3 regions of the uncultured Methylobacterium sp. genome follow, and region 3 is predicted to be linked to each of the others. Evidence: predicted binding sites of a transcription regulator. Region 3 holds the regulator's gene; each other region holds the start of a gene.
What was found. The regulator PhoB, encoded in region 3, activates phosphate uptake and scavenging genes when phosphate is short. The targets are predictions, from matches to a motif close to TGTCATNNANCTGTCAT.
Positions count from the first base shown of each region.

Region 1: ACFE8Y_RS21285 (UDP-2,3-diacylglucosamine diphosphatase) is a predicted target of PhoB. The motif match lies at 862-878, and genes of this name have one in related genera.
Region 2: ACFE8Y_RS04460 (inorganic phosphate transporter) is a predicted target of PhoB. The motif match lies at 946-962, and genes of this name have one in related genera.

Region 1 covers NZ_CAXTBY010000202.1:368-2,564, reverse strand. Annotated here, with positions in the region: partial or broken gene ACFE8Y_RS21290 (aminotransferase class V-fold PLP-dependent enzyme) at 1-320, opposite strand, end outside; gene ACFE8Y_RS21285 (UDP-2,3-diacylglucosamine diphosphatase) at 925-1,752, shown strand; partial or broken gene ACFE8Y_RS21280 (glycosyltransferase family 4 protein) at 1,749-2,197, shown strand, end outside.
Region 2 covers NZ_CAXTBY010000010.1:26,611-28,807, reverse strand. Annotated here, with positions in the region: gene ACFE8Y_RS04470 (polysaccharide deacetylase family protein) at 1-22, opposite strand, end outside; gene ACFE8Y_RS04465 (ABC transporter substrate-binding protein) at 341-853, shown strand; gene ACFE8Y_RS04460 (inorganic phosphate transporter) at 1,014-2,197, shown strand, end outside.
Region 3 covers NZ_CAXTBY010000023.1:30,155-32,351, forward strand. Annotated here, with positions in the region: gene ACFE8Y_RS07905 (protein-disulfide reductase DsbD family protein) at 1-583, shown strand, start outside; gene phoB (phosphate regulon transcriptional regulator PhoB) at 580-1,281, opposite strand; gene phoU (phosphate signaling complex protein PhoU) at 1,465-2,178, opposite strand.

The sequences.
Region 1 (2,197 bases), on a different contig from region 3:
CCGAGGCGCTGGGCCATGTCGACCCAGAGGTGGCTGAACTGGCCGAAGCGGGCCGTCACCACCTTGTCGCCGCGGCACAGGGTGTTGGCGAGCGCCGATTCCCAGATGCCGGTGCCCGACGACGGGAAGAACACGATCGTGCCCTTCTCCGAGCCGAACACCATCTTAGCGTCCGTGAACAGGGGCTTGGTCAGCGCGGGGAAGTCGATCGAGCGATGGTCCTCGGACGGGACGTGCATCGCGCGCAGCACGCGGTCGGGGATGTTGGTGGGGCCGGGAATGAAGAGATGGTTGCGACCGGGGCGCCGAGTTGCCGCCATGGGATGTGTCCTCCGAGTTCCAAAACGTTGACCGGGCCGAGCCGGTGTTCAGGGACGATGCGCCGTGAGCGGCGCATGCGCGTGTCGTGATCCTTCAGTGCTCCTGGGCCGGACGGGCCCCCTGCTGCGACCGATGCCGCGCAGGCGGCACGCTCGCCGTGCTTGTCGTTCCATCGTCACCGTCCCTCGCGCCGCCGGGCGATCGCGGAGCAGCGGCACGCCCCTGCATCGCTCGCGTCCGCAGCCCGCGTTGCCGGCCGCCTCCGCGCAGCCCGATCCTCAATGCGTCGGTGACACGCCGCAGGCAAGTCGCGCGTGCGGGCGATCCCACGACCATCGCCACCTTCCTTCCCGCCGTTCCGCCATCCCTGCGCCAGCGTCTTCACCGGCGGGCGCTTTGCCTGCATTATGAACGCCCAAGCTGCGGACGCAAAACTCGAAAAACTTCGACACCGTGGAAAAAAATTTGTCCCGGGGCGCGGGCACGCCCGCAAGCATCCCCTGCGTCCTCGCCGCACCGCGGCGATTTGCTGCCGGCGGGCGTCATCAAACTGAGACGCGTTTCCGGTTTGGCTCGCCCCGTGAACGCCGCCGGGAGATGCTCGTGGCCGAAGACGCGGAAGCGACCACGCGAGTCCGCACGCTGTTCCTGTCCGATCTTCATCTCGGCACCAAGGGCTGCCAAGCCGGCCTGCTCCTCGACTTCCTGAAGGACTACGACGCCGACGCGATCTACCTCGTCGGCGACATCGTCGACGGCTGGCAGCTCCGCTCGGGCTGGTACTGGCCGCAAGGGCACAACGACGTGGTGCAGAAACTCCTGCGCAAGGTGCGCAAGGGCTCCTCGCTGGTCTACGTGCCCGGCAACCACGACGAGTTCCTGCGCGACTACATCGGCACCACCTTCGGCGGCATCGCGATCGCCGAAAGCTGCATCCACGAGGCCGCGGACGGGCGCCGCTACCTCGTGATCCACGGCGACCAGTTCGACATGGTGGTGCGCCACGCCCGCTGGCTCGCCCATCTCGGCGACGGCGCCTACAGCCTCGCCCTGTTCGTCAACACCGGCCTGAACAGGGTGCGCCGGCGGCTGGGCCTGTCCTACTGGTCCCTGTCGGCCTGGGCGAAGCTGAAGGTGAAGAACGCCGTCAACTTCATCGGCGCGTTCGAGACGTTCCTCGCCGACGAGGCCCGGCGCCAGGGGGCGGACGGGGTGGTGTGCGGCCACATCCACCACGCCGCCGACCGCCGGATCGACGGCCTGCGCTACCTCAACACCGGCGACTGGGTCGAGTCCTGCACGGCGCTCGTCGAGCACTACGACGGGCGGATGGAGGTGCTGCACTATCCGAGCGTGCTCCGCGCCCGCGCGGCCGCACGCGCGGCGACCGACGCGCCGGTCCCGGCCACCGATCGCAGGGCGGTCGCGTGAGGCTGCTCATCGCGACGGACGCCTGGGCGCCGCAGGTCAACGGCGTCGTGCGCTCCCTGGAACACATGGCCGCAGCCGCGCCGGCGCACGGCTTCGATCCGGTCTTCCTCACGCCCCGGGATTTCCGCTCGCTGCCGATGCCGGGCTACCGCGAGATCCGGGTCGCGCACGCGAGCGTCCGGCGGGTCTCGCGGCTCTGGAGGGATCTGGCGCCGACCCACGTGCACATCGCCACCGAGGGCACGATCGGCCACGCGGTGCGCCGCTGCTGTCTCGCGAAGGGCCAAGTCTTCACCACGAGCTACCACACCCGCTTCCCCGAATACCTCGCCGCCCGCCTCCCCGTCCCGCAGGCGTGGAGCTACGCGTGGCTGCGCCGCTTCCACGGGGCCGCGAGCGGGACGATGGTGAGCACGCCCTCGCTGGAGCGCGACCTCGCGGCCCG
Region 2 (2,197 bases), on a different contig from region 3:
CGTGGCCCGTCGATGTGTCCATGCCTGACGCTTTCCGGATCGCGGCGCGGATCGTGCCGCGCGGAAGACAAGGTAGGCGCCCGCCCGCCCATGAGGATGGCCTCGCCGCGATCGCGCAAGCCCGCGGTTGCGGGGCATGGATGCCATTCGGTCCGCCGAGGATCACGTCGACGGCATCGGGTGGTCCATTGCGCGCGAGCGAGATGCGCCCGAGCCTCGACCCAGGGCATTGAGGGCGCCGCGTCCGGTGCGCAGGGATGCCCTGCCCGCACGCCATGCGGGCTCTGCAAACACGAGGAGGAGGCATGGACACGCCTGCGACCGGGGACCCCACACCACCGTGACGGTGATCGATCCCTCGCCGGTGAACTGGCTCTCCGTCACCTGGAACACCCTGGAGGAGGCCAACCGCGTCGATCACGACGGGATCGGCCAGCCGAGCCTCGCCGAGGGCTGGGGCTGGCTCGACGGCGAGACGCTGGAACTGACGATGCGCGAGGCCGTCCACCGGGACGGGGAGCGGTTCGATGCCGCGATGTTCAAGCTCGACTTCGACAATGTGCAGGAATGGACGAACCCGCATTCCCCCGGGGCCTTCCTCAACTTCGCCCGCGATGAGACCTGCGAGGCGGTCGACGACGAGACCATCCGGATGCGCTTCCCCGGCGGCGATTCGGCTGCGGTGATGAAGCTGCCGGGCATGCACCTGCCCTCGACGCGATTTCTGGAGCGCGTGGGGCTTCATCGACCCGGAGAGGGTGTCGGCCGAAGGCCATTGGTGAGTGATCGACGCGCCCGGTCCGTGGGGGACTGGTCCGTTCGTGCTCACCGAGGGCGTCTCGCTGAGCGGTGAGGCGTGCTCGACAGTCTCGCTCGACAGTCTCGGCGCGACCGTGCGGGAAAGCTTCCGTCCGGCAAACGACCGGCGGCGGATTTCGGAAAGCTTGTCACCGGAGCGTCATGCAGGCGGCCTAAGCGGTCGACGGCGAAGCCCAACCCTCAGCGAGATCTAGATGTCCGATTCCGCCACGGCGCCGACCGCATTCTCGACAGGGCAGCCCATACAGGCGACCGGCCCGAAGCTCGATCACGGGATGCACCTCGGCGGCGTGGTCGCCTTCCTGCTCGTCCTCGTCGCCGGCCTCGGCTACGCGGTCGTCAGCCTGATCGCCGACATGAACGCGGTGGGCGAGGCGCCGCTCGCGGTCGGGGCCTTCGCGCTGCTGGGCCTCGCCCTGCTGATCGCGCTGGCCTTCGAGTTCGTGAACGGCTTCCACGACACCGCCAACGCGGTCGCCACCGTGATCTACACCCACTCGATGCCGCCTCTGGTGGCGGTGATCTGGTCCGGCACCTTCAACTTCCTCGGCGTGCTGCTGTCCTCGGGCGCGGTCGCCTACGCCATCGTCACCCTGCTGCCGGTCGAACTGATCCTTCAGGTCGGCTCGGGGGCGGGCTACGCGATGATCTTCGCCCTGCTCATCGCCGCGATCATCTGGAACCTCGGCACCTGGGCCTTCGGCCTGCCGAACTCCTCCTCGCACGCGCTGATCGGCTCGGTCATCGGCGTCGGGCTGGCCAACCAGCTCATGGCCGCCGAGGGTTCGGCCACCTCCGGCGTCGATTGGGGCCAAGCGCTCGGCGTGTTCAAGGCGCTGCTGTTCAGCCCGCTCTGCGGCTTCTTCGCCGCCGCCCTCCTGCTCCTCGCGCTCAAGTACACCGTCCGGCGCAAGGACCTCTACGAGGCCCCCAAGGGCGATACGCCGCCCCCGCTGTGGATTCGCGGCCTGCTGATCCTGACCTGCACGCTCGTGTCGTTCTTCCACGGCGGCAACGACGGGCAGAAGGGCATGGGCCTGATCATGCTGATCCTGATCGGCGCGGCGCCGACCGCCTACGCCCTCAACCGCACCATGTCCGACGACACCACGCCGAAGTTCGTCCAGACCTCGCAGGCGGCAAGCGCGGTGTTCGCGAGCCACGCCGCCGGTGCGGCGGCGACCGAGGCGGCCGCGGCGCGCAAGCAGGTCGCGGACGCCCTGCGCACCAAGGACCTGAACCAGCCGGCCGTGTACGGCGCGCTTGCCGCCCTCTCCACCGACATCGCGGCCAACGTTCAGAATTACGGCGCGATCAAGCAGGTGCCGGCGGCGCAGACCTCGAACCTGCGCAACGACATGTACCTCGCCTCCGACGC
Region 3 (2,197 bases):
TCCGCAGGGGCTGCTCGCCGCCCTGATCGGCCTCGTGCTGGTGAGTTTCGCCGCCTGGGTGTGGGAGATCGGCCGGGACGCCCGGCCGTTGCGGGCACAGTTCGCGCGCAGCCTCGCGGTTCTGACCGTCATCGGCGTCGCGGGCTTGGCCCTCACCCTCGACCGGGACCGCATCGCGCCGGGCGCCCAGGCCCGGGCGGAGGGCGTCGAGCCGTTCACGCAGGCGCGCCTCGACGCGCTGCTCGCCGAGGGTCGACCGGTCTTCGTCAACATGACGGCGGCGTGGTGCATCACCTGCCAGGTCAACGAGCGCACTTCGCTCGCGACGACCGCGGTCGCTGCGGCGATGCGCGCGCGGGGCGTCGCCTACCTGAAGGGGGACTGGACCAACCAGAACCCCGAAATCACGCGGTTTCTTGAGCGCCAAGGCCGCAGCGGCGTGCCGCTCTACCTGCTCTACGCCGGGACGGCCGAGCCCGCGGTGCTGCCGCAGATCCTCACCGAAGGGTCGGTTCTCGCCGCCCTCGACGCGGTGGCCGCGGGCCGCAGCGCCGCGCTGGGCGAGGCCGGCGGGCACCCTTAATCGTCGGGCGAGAACGTCTCGTCGAAGGCGTAGCCCGAACCGCGCACGGTGCGGATCGGATCGGGCTCACCGGGTCGGTTGAGCGCCTTGCGCAGGCGGCCGACATGCACGTCGACGGTGCGCTCGTCGATGTAGACGTCGTGGCCCCACACCCCGTCGAGGAGTTGCTCGCGAGAGTAGACGCGGCCGGGGCTCTGCATCAGGAATTCGAGCAGCTTGAATTCGGTCGGCCCGAGGTGGATCTCGCTTCCCGCCCGGCGCAGGCGGTGGCTGTCGCGGTCGAGGGCGATGTCGCCGGCCTCCAGGAGGTTGGCCACGTGGGAGGGCTTCGTCCGTCGCAGCAATGCGCGCACGCGGGCGAGCAATTCCGGCACGGAGAACGGCTTGACGATGTAGTCGTCGGCGCCGGTGCCGAGGCCGCGGATGCGGTCGCCCTCCTCTCCGCGCGCGGTCAGCATGATGATGGGAATCGCCGCCGTCTCGCGACGCGCCCGCACCCGGCGGCACAGCTCGATCCCCGAGAGGCCCGGCAGCATCCAGTCGAGCAGGATCAGGTCCGGTGCCTGCTCCTGCAGGCGCAGTTCCGCCTCGTCGCCGTGCGCGGCGGCCTCCACCTCGAAGCCCTCGGCCTCGAGGTTGTAGCGCAGGAGGGTGGTGAGCGCCTCCTCATCCTCGACGATCAGAATCCGCGTACGCATGCAGGGCATCCCCGGGACGGACCGCCCGATTCCTACGTCTTGCAGCCAGTGGCGCCGACCTGCCTCCTCTCCCAGGGGGAGAGGGTTGGGGTGAGGGGCGTGACCTCTCCGTGAAGTTCTCGTCCCTCACCCTGTCCCTCTCCCGCGAAGGGTGTGAGGACCCACGCCCTTCTCGGAGGCCGGTCAGACAGCCGGGGCGATCGTCGCGTAGTTCGAGGCGTCGTCCTTCGGGCGGTCGCCCGCCAGCGTCTCGCCGGTGGCGAGGTAGTGGATCGTCTCGGCGACGTTGGTGGTGTGGTCGCCGATGCGCTCGACGTTCTTGGCGCAGAACAGCAGGTGGGTGCAGAACGAGATGTTGCGCGGGTCCTCCATCATGTAGGTCAGGAGCTCGCGGAACAGGGAGTTGTAGAGGGCGTCGATCTCGCCGTCGCGCTCCCAGACGTCGTGGGCCGCGGTCACGTCGCGGCTGGCATAGGCGTCGAGCACGTCCTTGAGCTGCTCCTGCACGAGGTCGCTCATGTGCTGGACGCCGAGCACGATCTTCTGCGCCTGGGCCTGGTCGCTGATCGCCACCACGCGCTTGGCGACGTTCTTGGCCAGATCGCCGATGCGCTCGAGGTCGCCCGAGACGCGGATCGCCGAGATGGTCTCGCGCAGGTCGATCGCCAGCGGCTGGCGCTTGGCGATGAGCAGCACCGCGCGCTCCTCGATCTCGCGCTGAAGGATGTCGAGGCGCTTGTCGGCGGCGATCACGGCCTGGGCGAGCGCGGTGTCGCGGCGGACCAGGGCGTCGGTCGCCTCGGTCATCATCTTCTCGGCGACGCCCCCCATCTCGGAGATCGAGCGGCGCAGGTCCTCCAGTTCGGTGTCGTAGGAGCTGACGATGTGGCCGGGCATGGGCATATGTCCTCGATCG